3 regions of the Psychrobacillus sp. AK 1817 genome follow, and region 1 is predicted to be linked to each of the others. Evidence: a T-box and tRNA genes for the amino acid it is inferred to sense, from the RefSeq annotation. Region 1 holds a T-box; the other regions hold tRNA genes.
What was found. A T-box is a leader RNA that pairs with one kind of tRNA and senses whether it is charged. The one in region 1 lies ahead of alaS (alanine--tRNA ligase), so its partner is inferred to be a tRNA-Ala.

Region 2: it has a tRNA-Ala gene. The T-box ahead of alaS (alanine--tRNA ligase) is inferred to sense a tRNA for this amino acid. The anticodon was not compared.
Region 3: it has a tRNA-Ala gene. The T-box ahead of alaS (alanine--tRNA ligase) is inferred to sense a tRNA for this amino acid. The anticodon was not compared.

What each region holds. Positions count from the first base shown of each region.
Region 1 covers NZ_CP031739.1:109,454-114,436, reverse strand. The annotation lists gene D0S48_RS00530 (DUF1292 domain-containing protein) at 1-176, opposite strand, end outside; gene ruvX (Holliday junction resolvase RuvX) at 188-607, opposite strand; gene D0S48_RS00520 (IreB family regulatory phosphoprotein) at 610-876, opposite strand; gene alaS (alanine--tRNA ligase) at 953-3,586, opposite strand; T-box leader at 3,633-3,846, opposite strand; gene D0S48_RS00510 (SF1B family DNA helicase RecD2) at 3,885-4,983, opposite strand, start outside.
Region 2 covers NZ_CP031739.1:2,682,511-2,687,493, forward strand. The annotation lists rRNA gene D0S48_RS13380 (23S ribosomal RNA) at 1-534, shown strand, start outside; rRNA gene rrf (5S ribosomal RNA) at 711-826, shown strand; tRNA gene D0S48_RS13390 (tRNA-Asn) at 2,282-2,356, shown strand; tRNA gene D0S48_RS13395 (tRNA-Thr) at 2,364-2,436, shown strand; tRNA gene D0S48_RS13400 (tRNA-Val) at 2,544-2,619, shown strand; tRNA gene D0S48_RS13405 (tRNA-Tyr) at 2,641-2,724, shown strand; tRNA gene D0S48_RS13410 (tRNA-Gln) at 2,730-2,804, shown strand; tRNA gene D0S48_RS13415 (tRNA-Ala) at 2,826-2,898, shown strand; gene D0S48_RS13420 (GNAT family N-acetyltransferase) at 3,011-3,589, shown strand; gene rocF (arginase) at 3,660-4,565, shown strand; gene sigW (RNA polymerase sigma factor SigW) at 4,742-4,983, shown strand, end outside.
Region 3 covers NZ_CP031739.1:2,380,469-2,385,451, reverse strand. The annotation lists rRNA gene D0S48_RS11830 (23S ribosomal RNA) at 1-2,500, shown strand, start outside; rRNA gene rrf (5S ribosomal RNA) at 2,626-2,741, shown strand; tRNA gene D0S48_RS11820 (tRNA-Val) at 2,768-2,843, shown strand; tRNA gene D0S48_RS11815 (tRNA-Thr) at 2,857-2,932, shown strand; tRNA gene D0S48_RS11810 (tRNA-Lys) at 2,939-3,011, shown strand; tRNA gene D0S48_RS11805 (tRNA-Leu) at 3,035-3,119, shown strand; tRNA gene D0S48_RS11800 (tRNA-Gly) at 3,137-3,211, shown strand; tRNA gene D0S48_RS11795 (tRNA-Leu) at 3,227-3,315, shown strand; tRNA gene D0S48_RS11790 (tRNA-Arg) at 3,332-3,408, shown strand; tRNA gene D0S48_RS11785 (tRNA-Pro) at 3,415-3,491, shown strand; tRNA gene D0S48_RS11780 (tRNA-Ala) at 3,507-3,582, shown strand; rRNA gene D0S48_RS11775 (16S ribosomal RNA) at 3,718-4,983, shown strand, end outside.

The DNA.
Region 1 (4,983 bases):
GTAAAGGAAGAAGCATGAATTTCGATTTCTTCGTTTTCATCCTCTTCAGCACCGATTGGATAATAAAGTACATAAGATTTACCAAATTCCTCTGATTCAAATGTAAATAGTACGTTACAAAGCTGTTCGTTCCCGTTTTCATCAACTACTGTGATATTTTCTTGTCCGTGGTCCATTTGTGGTCACCTCATCTGTTTTTTCTATCAAGATATCCCTGTAAAATCATTACAGCTGCCATCTTGTCAATAACTTGCTTGCGTTTTTTTCGACTAACATCCGCATCTATTAACATACGTTCTGCAGCCATCGTTGTCAATCGTTCATCCCATAATGTAACAGGAAAGTTGTATTTATCAGTTAACAGCTTGGCAAATTGCTCTGATGCCTCTGCTCGGGGACCAATCGAGTTATTCATGTTTTTAGGAAAACCTACCACGAATTCACTTACTTGATGTTGTTTTACCAATTCATCAATCCGCTCTATCCCAAATTCTTGCACATCTTCGTTAATCTTGATTGTTTCTATGCCCTGGGCTGTCCACCCGAGAGCGTCACTTATAGCAACACCCACGGTGCGAGAACCGACATCTAAACCCATTATTCTCATAATTACGCCTCATTATTCTTTTTAATATAGAACTTGACTAACTCCTCTAAAATTTCATCACGTTCTAATTTACGGATCATATTTCGAGCATCTTGATGGCGAGGAATATAAGCTGGATCACCAGAAAGTAAATAGCCAACAATTTGATTGATAGAGTTATACCCTTTTTCCTCTAACGCAGAGTGGACCTGAAGCATCACATGTTTTACTTCTTGTTCCATCGATTCCTCTGGGAAATTAAATTTCATTGTTTTATCAAATGAGCTCATGATCAGCACCTCGCTTTCAATTTGGTAATGAAGTTTGCTTAGTTATTTGTTAAGTATACCCTATTTTCGGATAAGTTTAAACTGATTTGATATATTCGTAAACTGAGTTAAGTGCGGTTTCAAGTTGGCTTGCGTCTTTAGCCCCAGCCATTGCGAAGTCTGGACGCCCCCCACCTTTACCGCCACATTGTTCTGCTACTAGTTTGACGATATTTCCAGCGTGGTAGTTCCCGCCCACTAAATCTTTTGTCACACCTGCAGAAATCATCACTTTTTCCCCATCCACTGCTCCTAGAACTATTACAGCTTTATCCATTTTTTGTTTTAGATCATCCATCATTTGTCGCAGTTGATTGTTATCTTTTGCTTCTACTTTAACAGATAACACGGTAACATTGTTAATTGTTTGTGCTGATGACAACACAGATGCTGCTTCACTATTTGCAATTTTTGCAGATAAGGATTCATTTTCTCGTTGTATATTTTTTAAATCTAATAGTAGTTGGGAAACCTTCATAACTATATCCTTTGGCTGAGCTTTCAATAATGATGCTGCTTCCGAAAGAAGTTGTTCCTCTTCCTTGACAACCTCAAATGCGCCTTTTCCAGTAACAGCTTCAATTCGTCGCGTTCCTGCTCCAATACCGCTTTCAGAGAGAATTTTGAAGTAGCCAATTTCTGATGTATTTTTAACATGTACACCACCGCAAAGCTCTAAAGAATAAGTTCCCATCTGAACGACTCTAACTATATCCCCGTATTTTTCACCAAAAAGAGCCATTGCGCCCATACTTTTAGCTTCATCGATATTATGGTAGCCAGTTACTACCGGAATATTATCCCACACCTTCTCGTTAACTATACGCTCAATTGTTTCAAGTTCTTCCTTTGTAACTTGTCCAAAGTGAGAAAAGTCAAATCTAAGTCGGTCGGGTCCAACGTATGAGCCCGCTTGGTTTACATGGCTTCCTAACACATCTTTTAGTGCTTGATGCAAAATATGTGTAGCAGAGTGATTTTTAATCGTCAGGCCTCTTAGCTTTTGGTCCACTGTTGCCACAACCTCTGCTTCAACAATCATTTCTCCTGATTCAATTACTATAGTATGAAGATTCTGTCCGTTTGGAGCCTTTTGGACATCTTTTACAAAGCCTCGGAAGTTATCATTTTCGATTACACCATGATCTGCGATCTGCCCACCACTTTCAGCATAGAAAGGCGTTTGCGTTAATATAACTTTTACCTCTTCGCCTTCATGTGCAGATTTTACAAGATCTTTCCCCAAAACTATAGAAGAAACTTTTGTTGTTACACTAAGAGTATCATAGCCTATAAATTCGCTAGCATCTTGAAGGTTACTAAATACCTCTGACTGAACTTGCATGGAATCTACGTTTTGACGAGCAGCACGTGCTCTAGAACGCTGTGCTTCCATTTCCGCTCTAAACCCTTCATGGTCAACCGTCATATTAGCTTCCTCTGCGTATTCTTCGGTCAATTCAATAGGAAATCCATAAGTATCATACAACGTGAAGGTTGTAGTACCAGGAATAAATGATTCTCCCTTAGCTCGTTGTTCTGCGATAACCTTTTCTAAAATGCTAAGTCCATCATGTAACGTTTCGTGGAATCTTTCTTCCTCCGTTTTAATAACTCGCATAATAAAATCTTTCTTTTCTGTAACCTCTGGATAGAAATCTTGCATAATTTCTCCTACAACAGGCACTAGTTCAAATAAAAATGGTTGGTCGATTCCTAGCTGTTTTGCAAAACGAACTGCTCTGCGTAGTAGCCTTCTAAGTACATAACCTCTTCCCTCATTTGAAGGTAAAGCCCCATCTCCAATCGCAAAAGCAACAGTTCGAATGTGATCTGCAATTACTTTGAATGCAACGTCGTCTACACTATTTAGTCTATATTCTTTTCCAGAAATTTGTTCTGTTTGTCGAATGATAGGTATAAATAAATCTGTGTCGAAGTTGGTTGGAACATTTTGCACCACACTAGCCATACGCTCCAAGCCCATGCCTGTATCAATGTTTTGCTTTGGAAGTGGAGTGTACGTATGATCAGGGTTATGGTTAAACTCAGAGAAAACTAAATTCCAAATTTCTAAATAACGTTCATTTTCTCCTCCTGGATATAGCTCAGGATCATTTATATCATTGCCATAGGACTCACCTCGGTCATAGAATATTTCGGAGTTTGGACCACTTGGACCTTCTCCAATGTCCCAGAAATTCCCTTCTAATCGAATAAGTCTTTCTTCTGGAATGCCGATCTCATCTCTCCAAATAACATATGCTTCTTCATCCTCAGGATGGATCGTAATTGATAGTTTTTCGGGTTCAAAAGCCATCCATTTTTCATCAGTTAGAAATTCCCACGCCCATTGGATAGCTTCCTTTTTGAAATATTCTCCAATTGAGAAATTCCCTAACATTTCAAAGAAGGTATGGTGTCTTGCCGTCTTTCCCACATTTTCAATGTCATTCGTACGGATTGATTTTTGTGCATTGGTGATACGGGGATTATCAGGAATCACTCGTCCATCAAAATATTTTTTTAGAGTTGCAACACCACTATTTATCCATAATAATGATGGATCATTAATGGGTACAAGTGGCGCTGAAGGCTCTTGTGTATGGCCTTTTTCGATAAAGAAATCTAAATACATTTGTCTAATTTGTGCACCTGTTAACTGTTTCATCTTTCATTCCTCCTAAAAAAATAAAATAAAAAAAGCCCTCATCCCTAAAAGGGACGAAAGCTATTATTTCGCGGTACCACCCTAGTTACATAGCAGTGTATTTCTGCCATGTCTCTCAAGAAACCTTAACGCGGTTAAACGGCAGGTATTAGCTGCACTCAGAAGTAGCTTTCCTAATTGTTATAATCTGGGGATTCTTTCAGCCATGGAACCCTTCTCTAATCAGCTAACAATAGTACTTTCTCCGTCTACATTTTCATATATACAATTCTGATTATAAGTAACTATTTGTCCTCTGTCAATCCGAATCTAAGAACTGATAGGGATTTATACCCTTCATGCCAATCATTGGGTCAATCGAATGATAATTGTCTGAGGATAAATAAGTAGTGACTAAATCATCATGCGTAGATTGACTTGTAACTTCTTTTGCTTCTATTTCTTCAGCTATTGATTTTGCATCTTCTACTGTTTCTTCGTCCGCAAGACGTTCCTTTAACGTTGTTAAACGCTGTAAATCATCCGTTCGTTTCACTCCAAAAGTAAAAACTTCCGGATCGCCACAAAGAATTAAAAAGTTTTTTGCTCTTGTTATACCTGTATACAACAAATTGCGTCTAAGCATTTTCATATAGCTTCTAGTAACCGGCATAATAACCGTTTGGAATTCACTGCCTTGTGACTTATGGACAGAGCAACAATAGGCAAGAGTAATTTGATTCAAATCATTTTTTTCATATGTTACTTCATTGCCATCAAATGATACGACTAGCATCTCTTTCTTTTCCACTGTTTCGTTTGCTTTAAAAAGAGCCACTACCTCACCCATATCACCATTAAAGACATTACTTTCTGGTTGGTTGACCAGCTGAAGTACTTTATCTCCTATCCGATAAATAGTTTCTCCGAAGGTCATCTCTTTTCTTGTACCGTCTGGATTTGGATTGACCATTTCTTGAATCATCTTATTTAGCGTGTCAATCCCAGCCGGTCCACGATACATAGGAGCTAGAACCTGAATTTCTCGGATGGATTGTCCCTTCGATAATGCTGCTTTCAAGACTTGTTCTACTACTTTAGGAATTTGTTCCGGAGAAGCCTTGATGAATGAGCGATCCTTAGTTTTCGCAGTTAGAGTTGCAGGCACACTTCCTTTTTTCATCTCGTGTGCTAGCTCAATAATTGAGGACCCTTCAGATTGACGATAAATATCGACAAGCTCCACTGTAGGTATCCTTTTACAAGCCAGTAGATCCTTTAATACCTGACCCGGACCAACAGGTGGCAACTGATCTTGGTCACCTACAAATATGACTTGAGCGTCTTTGGGGATTGCCTTTAAGAGCTGATGCCCTAGCCACGTGTCTAGCATGGAAGTCTCATCGATAATTACTAAT
Region 2 (4,983 bases), 1.5 Mb from region 1:
AGCAGGGTCGAAAGACGGGCTTAGTGATCCGGTGGTTCCGCATGGAAGGGCCATCGCTCAACGGATAAAAGCTACCCCGGGGATAACAGGCTTATCTCCCCCAAGAGTCCACATCGACGGGGAGGTTTGGCACCTCGATGTCGGCTCATCGCATCCTGGGGCTGTAGTCGGTCCCAAGGGTTGGGCTGTTCGCCCATTAAAGCGGTACGCGAGCTGGGTTCAGAACGTCGTGAGACAGTTCGGTCCCTATCCGTCGTGGGCGTAGGAAATTTGAGAGGAGCTGTCCTTAGTACGAGAGGACCGGGATGGACACACCGCTGGTGTACCAGTTGTTCTGCCAAGGGCATCGCTGGGTAGCTATGTGTGGACGGGATAAGTGCTGAAAGCATCTAAGCACGAAGCCCCCCTCAAGATGAGATTTCCCATTACGCAAGTAAGTAAGATCCCTCAAAGACGATGAGGTAGATAGGTTCGGGGTGGAAGCGTGGCGACACGTGCAGCTGACGAATACTAATCGATCGAGGACTTAACCAAATTGTTTGTTTCTAATGATGTCTTTTATCCAGTTTTGAGTGAACAACTCAAGAGGATTTCAAAACACAAGCAGTGCTAGGAAACGAGTGAGCGAAGGAAGGAGCGTACTTACGTACGTGACTGACTGAACGAGCGAAGTTGACAACGCAATGCGCAGTGGATTGAAAGCCGAAAAGTCTAGTGATGATGGCGAAGAGGTCACACCCGTTCCCATACCGAACACGGAAGTTAAGCTCTTCAGCGCCGATGGTAGTTGGGGGTCTCCCCCTGCAAGAGTAGGACGTCGCTGGGCACTATAGGAAGTCGTTACCGAGTAATCGGTGGCGGCTTTTTTGTATTAAGAGAAAAAGGCCGAAGGCAATCATCATTATCTAAGCAAGTGTGCGAGAAAGCAGAGGGGTAAAGAGTTCGAGGAAGCAAGGAAGAGAGGCTCGGAGCGTATAGCATACGCGAGAACCGATCGACTGCGGCTGACGAAGAAATCTTCCGCCCATCTGGTTTCGCAGCCGCGCCGATGGTAGTTGGGGGTTCCCCTGCAAGAGTAGGACGTCGCTGGGCACTATAGGAAGTCGTTACCGAGTAATCGGTGGCGGCTTTTTGTTTGTTCTATAAAGAAATTAGAAGTGCCGAAGGCACTAACCATTTCTATCTGAGCAAGTGTGCGAGAAAGCAGAGGGGCAAAGAGTTCAAGGAAGCAAGGAAGAGAGGCTCGGAGCGTATAGCATACGCGAGAACTGATCGACTACGGCTGACGAAGAAATTGCCGTCCATCTGGTTTCGCAGCCCAAAAGCATCTAAATCTAAAGAAGCTATTCGTTAATAATGTTAAGTGTTTCTTATATATGCAAATGTTCTATTATTGTTAATGGCTCTGATAAAGAAAAAAGTTAATTTATCGAAAAATGGTATGGTGAAGGTTGCCCAACATATATTAAAATTAATTTAATCAATACTGAATATTATTGTTAAAATAGAAAAAAATTATGAAGGTGTTCACGTTACACTAACGCGGCAGTTTCGTTACCGAAGGTGTAAATTAAGGGATTCGGAGATGTTGGATGGCAAAGAAAAAAAGAAAAGCAGGATGGGTTTTTTAAAGAAGTTTTAGGTGAGATTGGTGGAAGTGGTCTGGAACATCATAATGTTTATACCAAGAGTAATAATTCGCTTGATTTCAACCATTTGGTGAAGTCATTATTTCCTATTTTAACTTATAATCACTTTAGTAAAATGGACAGTAAATGCATGAGCTTGAAGATACACTTTCCAGCTCACTTTTTGTGAATTTTAAATCAACCTTTCACTTTAACATAGCCTTGTTAATAAAAAGATAAGAAGTCCTCCACTTATAAAGAAATAGGATAGCTCCCGAAATTGTATCTTCGGGAGCCGCTCTACTCGTAGGAAGGATAACAATTCCCTCTCAAAAAAATCCTCGGTTATCTTATAGCAAAAGACCAGTCCAAAGCCATCAGGAAACACACTATCCATTTCAAAAGGATCAATTAAACTAACTTTCCATGTATAATTAAATATTTAAAGGCCAATATAATATGGTGAAGCAATTCCAATGAAATAATTCCAAATATAGAAAAAGAGTACATATTTAAACAAAATATTTTACTTCAACTCCTTAAATTCTATAATATTACATTTTAAATATTTCATTGGGAAAATATCTAAATTAAGCTTGAAATTTAAAGTATACTTGTTATAATTATATTTGTACTTTAAATGATAAGAACGTTCCGAAGTAGCTCAGTGGTAGAGCAATCGGCTGTTAACCGATCGGTCGTAGGTTCGAGTCCTACCTTCGGAGCCATTTTTATGCTTCCATAGCTCAGTAGGTAGAGTGCTTCCATGGTAAGGAAGAGGTCACCGGTTCAAATCCGGTTGGAAGCTTTTCTCATTACTAAGAGCAGGTAAAACATACATAAAAAAGTGCTTGTTTTGAAGAAGGCTTTATGCTAAAATATTTATTGTCCGGTTTTTAATTAGGACACAGCAACGGAGGATTAGCTCAGCTGGGAGAGCATCTGCCTTACAAGCAGAGGGTCGGCGGTTCGAGCCCGTCATCCTCCACCATTTATGTTTTATGATTAGCCTGGAGGGGTAGCGAAGTGGCTAAACGCGGCGGACTGTAAATCCGCTCCTTAGGGTTCGGCGGTTCGAATCCGTCCCCCTCCACCAGTTATTGGGGTATAGCCAAGCGGTAAGGCAACGGATTTTGATTCCGTCATGCCCTGGTTCGAATCCAGGTACCCCAGCCATTACAACTCAGCATAAATTGTGGGGCCTTAGCTCAGCTGGGAGAGCGCCTGCCTTGCACGCAGGAGGTCAGCGGTTCGATCCCGCTAGGCTCCATCTATAAAACTCTTTCCATTTAATATGGGAAGAGTTTTTTTGATTCAAAAAATATATTCATCATACTCTAAAAGCGTTATGATTAGAAAAAAGAACAAAGGGTGTGTAATCGGTGGAAAAATTAACTCATAAAGACGTTACGTTAAGGTTATTAACCGAATCGGATATATCTATGCTATGGGAGCTATACGAGCCTAGCGTATTTAAATATATGCTAAATAAGATAGAGGATGAGCAGCAGTTAAGGCAATGGCTACAAGCTGGTATTGAGCAGATGAATGACCAAAAAAATGCTATTGCTTATGTAGTAGAACACACTACTACCAAAAAAATAATGGGTACTACTCGCATTTATAACATAGATCGAGTTAATCATGCTTGTGAAATCGGTTCTACTTTCTATGGAAAACAATATCAACGTACACATGTGAACACGACATGTAAACTTTTGCTGCTCAATTATTGCTTTGAAGATCTTGGTATGATCCGCGTACAGTTTAAAACTGATGAGCTAAATTTGCCATCTCAACAAGCAATTGAAAGGATTGGGGGTATCAGAGAAGGTGTGTTAAGAAATGAACGCATCAGGTCTGATGGAACAGTTAGAAATACAGTGGTATACTCCATTGTGGATTATGAGTGGGCAGAGGTTAAAAAACAACTAAAGTTTTTATTGAATAAATATACATAAAATTGCTCGGTTGAGCCAACTGACCCTTAGGATTTACAATGGATGTATGAACTGAAGGGGGTATAAAATAATGAATAAATTAAATGTATCAATTATCGGTGTTCCTATGGATCTTGGGCAAAATAGAAGAGGAGTCGACATGGGACCTAGTGCCATACGATATGCTGGTGTCGTTGAGCGTTTAAAAGCTCTTGGGCATACGGTGAAAGATGAAGGAGACATTTTAATCAGTCAAACTAGAGAAGAAAAGTCACCTAATACAACTCTTCGAAATTTAGAACAAGTGATAGAAGCAAATACAGCTTTAGCTAACAAAGTCCATTCCGTTGTGACAGAAGGAGAATTTCCACTTGTCCTTGGAGGAGACCATAGCATTGCAATTGGTACATTAGCAGGGCTCTCGGATCAATATGAAAATCTAGGTGTTATTTGGTATGATGCTCATGCTGACTTAAACACAGCTGAAACATCTCCATCAGGTAATATTCACGGAATGCCGCTAGCAGTAAGTATTGGCCTAGGTCATGATGATTTAGTGAATATCCGTGACTTTGCGCCAAAGATTAAACCGGAGAACATTGTAATCATCGGAGCACGTTCAGTTGATCCAGGGGAAAGAGAACTGATTAAAGAAAAAGGTATTAAAGTTTTCTCCATGCATGAAATAGATAAACTCGGGATGACAGAGGTTATGAATCAAACAATGGATTATTTCCTAGAACGTAAAGTAGACGGAGTTCATTTATCATTAGATTTAGATGGACTAGATCCACTTTATACTCCTGGAGTAGGGACACCAGTACCAGGTGGAATAAGCTATCGTGAAAGTCACTTAGCTATGGAAATGCTGTATTCTTCCCATTTAATTACTTCAGCAGAGTTTGTGGAAGTAAACCCTATCCTGGATGAAAAAAATAGAACAGCTGATGCGGCAGTCGCACTTATGGGCTCATTATTTGGAGAAAGTTTAATATAATTGTTTTAAGTATTTTTTTGAAAAGCAGGCAAATGGTCTGCTTTTTCTTTTTTTAAAATCAACACAAAGCTGGAAATGTTTGATAAAATTAAAAATAACATAAAAAAATGAAACCTGTTGAATCCTTAAACGTATAGGTAGAGACAGCCGCATAGAGCGGAGGGGAAAATCACACGATGGATGCGTTAGTTAACAAGAGAATAAAACAAGTGTTAAAAGGAGATAAAGACGCATTCGCGGAGATTGTCGACCTTTACCAAAATAGGCTTTTCCAAGTTTGCTATCGAATGCTTGGCAATCGTCACGAGGCTGAGGACATTGCACAGGAAGCATTTGTGCGAGCCTATATTAATATTCACACGTTTGATCAAAAAAGAAAATTCTCAACATGGCTTTACCGTATAGCAACAAACTTATG
Region 3 (4,983 bases), 1.8 Mb from region 1:
ACACGTGAAATTCCGTCGGAATCCGGGAGGACCATCTCCCAAGGCTAAATACTACCTAGTGACCGATAGTGAACCAGTACCGTGAGGGAAAGGTGAAAAGCACCCCGGAAGGGGAGTGAAATAGACCCTGAAACCGTGTGCCTACAAATAGTCAAAGCCCGTTAACGGGTGATGGCGTGCCTTTTGTAGAATGAACCGGCGAGTTACGATTACATGCGAGGTTAAGTTGAGAAGACGGAGCCGCAGCGAAAGCGAGTCTGAATAGGGCGAATGAGTATGTGGTCGTAGACCCGAAACCAGGTGATCTACCCATGTCCAGGATGAAGGTAAGGTAACACTTACTGGAGGTCCGAACCCACGCACGTTGAAAAGTGCGGGGATGAGGTGTGGGTAGCGGAGAAATTCCAATCGAACCTGGAGATAGCTGGTTCTCTCCGAAATAGCTTTAGGGCTAGCCTCAAACGTTAGAATCTTGGAGGTAGAGCACTGTTTGGACTAGGGGCCCATCCCGGGTTACCGAATTCAGACAAACTCCGAATGCCAATGATTTATGTTTGGGAGTCAGACTGCGAGTGATAAGATCCGTAGTCAAGAGGGAAACAGCCCAGACCACCAGCTAAGGTCCCAAAGTATTTGTTAAGTGGAAAAGGATGTGGCGTTGCTTAGACAACCAGGATGTTGGCTTAGAAGCAGCCATCATTTAAAGAGTGCGTAATAGCTCACTGGTCGAGTGACGCTGCGCCGAAAATGTATCGGGGCTAAACAAATCACCGAAGCTGTGGATTGATACCTTTGGTATCAGTGGTAGGAGAGCGTTCTAAGGGCGTTGAAGTCAGACCGGAAGGACTGGTGGAGCGCTTAGAAGTGAGAATGCCGGTATGAGTAGCGAAAGATGGGTGAGAATCCCATCCACCGTATGACTAAGGTTTCCTGAGGAAGGCTCGTCCGCTCAGGGTTAGTCGGGACCTAAGTCGAGGCCGATAGGCGTAGACGATGGACAACAGGTTGATATTCCTGTACCACCACCCCACCGTTTGAGTGATGGGGGGACGCAGTAGGATAGGGTAAGCGTGCTGTTGGTTATGCACGTCCAAGCAGTGAGGTGTGAGTGTAGGCAAATCCGCACTCTGTAACATTGAGCTGTGATGGCGAGGACTTAGTCCGAAGTTCCTGATTTCACACTGCCAAGAAAAGCCTCTAACGAGGTGGGAGGTGCCCGTACCGCAAACCGACACAGGTAGTCGAGGAGAGAATCCTAAGGTGAGCGAGAGAACTCTCGTTAAGGAACTCGGCAAAATGACCCCGTAACTTCGGGAGAAGGGGTGCTCTTTTGGGTGTATAGCCTAGAAGAGCCGCAGTGAATAGGCCCAGGCGACTGTTTAGCAAAAACACAGGTCTCTGCAAAACCGTAAGGTGAAGTATAGGGGCTGACGCCTGCCCGGTGCTGGAAGGTTAAGAGGAGTGCTTAGCGCAAGCGAAGGTGCGAATTGAAGCCCCAGTAAACGGCGGCCGTAACTATAACGGTCCTAAGGTAGCGAAATTCCTTGTCGGGTAAGTTCCGACCCGCACGAAAGGCGTAACGATCTGGGCACTGTCTCAACGAGAGACTCGGTGAAATTATAGTACCTGTGAAGATGCAGGTTACCCGCGACAGGACGGAAAGACCCCGTGGAGCTTTACTGTAGCTTGATATTGAATTTTGGTGCAACTTGTACAGGATAGGTAGGAGCCTTAGAGCCCGGAGCGCCAGCTTCGGAGGAGGCGTCGGTGGGATACTACCCTGGTTGTATTGAAATTCTAACCCATACCCGTAACCCGGGTAGGAGACAGTGTCAGGCGGGCAGTTTGACTGGGGCGGTCGCCTCCTAAAGTGTAACGGAGGCGCCCAAAGGTTCCCTCAGAATGGTTGGAAATCATTCGAAGAGTGTAAAGGCAGAAGGGAGCTTGACTGCGAGACCTACAAGTCGAGCAGGGTCGAAAGACGGGCTTAGTGATCCGGTGGTTCCGCATGGAAGGGCCATCGCTCAACGGATAAAAGCTACCCGGGGATAACAGGCTTATCTCCCCCAAGAGTCCACATCGACGGGGAGGTTTGGCACCTCGATGTCGGCTCATCGCATCCTGGGGCTGTAGTCGGTCCCAAGGGTTGGGCTGTTCGCCCATTAAAGCGGTACGCGAGCTGGGTTCAGAACGTCGTGAGACAGTTCGGTCCCTATCCGTCGTGGGCGTAGGAAATTTGAGAGGAGCTGTCCTTAGTACGAGAGGACCGGGATGGACACACCGCTGGTGTACCAGTTGTTCTGCCAAGGGCATCGCTGGGTAGCTATGTGTGGACGGGATAAGTGCTGAAAGCATCTAAGCACGAAGCCCCCCTCAAGATGAGATTTCCCATTACGCAAGTAAGTAAGATCCCTCAAAGACGATGAGGTAGATAGGTTCGGGGTGGAAGCGTGGCGACACGTGCAGCTGACGAATACTAATCGATCGAGGACTTAACCAAATTGTTTGTTTCTAATGATGTCAGTTTATTCAGTTTTGAAAGAATAATATTTTTTTGATAATAAGGCTTGTAAAACTCTACAAACTTGTTATAATAGAACTTGTCTTTCAATTAAATTATTCAAGTCTAGTGATGATGGCGAAGAGGTCACACCCGTTCCCATACCGAACACGGAAGTTAAGCTCTTCAGCGCCGATGGTAGTTGGGGGTCTCCCCCTGCAAGAGTAGGACGTCGCTGGGCTTGTAATAAGAAATTAATATTACCCAGGAGGATTAGCTCAGCTGGGAGAGCATCTGCCTTACAAGCAGAGGGTCGGCGGTTCGAGCCCGTCATCCTCCACCATAACTTTACTCCTGCCGGAGTAGCTCAACTGGTAGAGCAACTGACTTGTAATCAGTAGGTTGAGGGTTCAAGTCCTTTCTCCGGCACCATTTTTCGAGCCATTAGCTCAGTTGGTAGAGCATCTGACTTTTAATCAGAGGGTCGTAGGTTCGAATCCTACATGGCTCATTCACTTTTTGTGAAATAAATATGCGGGTGTGGCGGAACTGGCAGACGCACTAGACTTAGGATCTAGCGCCGCAAGGCGTGGGGGTTCGACTCCCTTCACCCGCACCATTTAACTTAATAACCGAGCGGAAGTAGTTCAGTGGTAGAACACCACCTTGCCAAGGTGGGGGTCGCGAGTTCGAACCTCGTCTTCCGCTCCAAAGATTCATCAAAGTGCCGGGGTGGCGGAACTGGCAGACGCACAGGACTTAAAATCCTGCGGTAGGTGACTACCGTACCGGTTCGATTCCGGTCCTCGGCACCACTTTTATGAAACATTAGCGCCCGTAGCTCAATTGGATAGAGCGTCTGACTACGGATCAGAAGGTTGTGGGTTCGACTCCTGCCGGGCGCGCCATATATACGGGAAGTAGCTCAGCTTGGTAGAGCACTTGGTTTGGGACCAAGGGGTCGCAGGTTCGAATCCTGTCTTCCCGACCAGTTATTTATAATATTGGGGCCTTAGCTCAGCTGGGAGAGCGCCTGCCTTGCACGCAGGAGGTCAGCGGTTCGATCCCGCTAGGCTCCACCATGAACATTGAAAACTGAACATGCAAAACGTTAAGACATATAGCATCAAACAACTTCGGTTGTATTGACGCAAAACAATTTTTGACATCATTTAATGATGATGCCAGCAAAACAAAATGAGCTTTTTAAGTTCTCTATTATGGAGAGTTTGATCCTGGCTCAGGACGAACGCTGGCGGCGTGCCTAATACATGCAAGTCGAGCGAATGATGAAGAAGCTTGCTTCTTCTGATTTAGCGGCGGACGGGTGAGTAACACGTGGGCAACCTGCCCTGTAGATTGGGATAACTCCGGGAAACCGGGGCTAATACCGAATAATCCATTTCCTCACATGAGGAGATGTTAAAAGACGGTCTCGGCTGTCACTACAGGATGGGCCCGCGGCGCATTAGCTAGTTGGTGAGGTAACGGCTCACCAAGGCGACGATGCGTAGCCGACCTGAGAGGGTGATCGGCCACACTGGGACTGAGACACGGCCCAGACTCCTACGGGAGGCAGCAGTAGGGAATCTTCCACAATGGACGAAAGTCTGATGGAGCAACGCCGCGTGAGTGAAGAAGGTTTTCGGATCGTAAAACTCTGTTGTGAGGGAAGAACAAGTACGAGAGTAACTGCTCGTACCTTGACGGTACCTCATTAGAAAGCCACGGCTAACTACGTGCCAGCAGCCGCGGTAATACGTAGGTGGCAAGCGTTGTCCGGAATTATTGGGCGTAAAGCGCGCGCAGGCGGTCCTTTAAGTCTGATGTGAAAGCCCACGGCTCAACCGTGGAGGGTCATTGGAAACTGGGGGACTTGAGTACAGAAGAGGAAAGCGGAATTCCAAGTGTAGCGGTGAAATGCGTAGAGATTTGGAGGAACACCAGTGGCGAAGGCGGCTTTCTGGTCTGTAACTGACGCTGAGGCGCGAAAGCGTGGGGAGCAAACAGGATTAGATACCCTGGTAGTCCACGCCGTAAACGATGAGTGCTAAGTGTTAGGGGGTTTCCGCCCCTTAGTGCTGCAGCTAACGCATTAAGCACTCCGCCTGGGGAGTACGGTCGCAAGACTGAAACTCAAAGGAATTGACGGGGGCCCGCACAAGCGGTGGAGCATGTGGTTTAATTCGAAGCAACGCGAAGAACCTTACCAGGTCTTGACATCCCGCTGACCGGCCTAGAGATAGGCTTTTCCCTTCGGGGACAGCGGTGACAGGTGGTGCATGGTTGTCGTCAGCTCGTGTCGTGAGATGTTGGGTTAAGTCCCGCAACGAGCGCAACCCTTGATCTTAGTTGCCAGCATTCAGTTGGGCACTCTAAGGTGACTGCCGGTGATAAACCGGAGGAAGGTGGGGATGACGTCAAATCATCATGCCCCTTATGACCTGGGCTACACACGTGCTACAATGGACGGTACAGAGGGT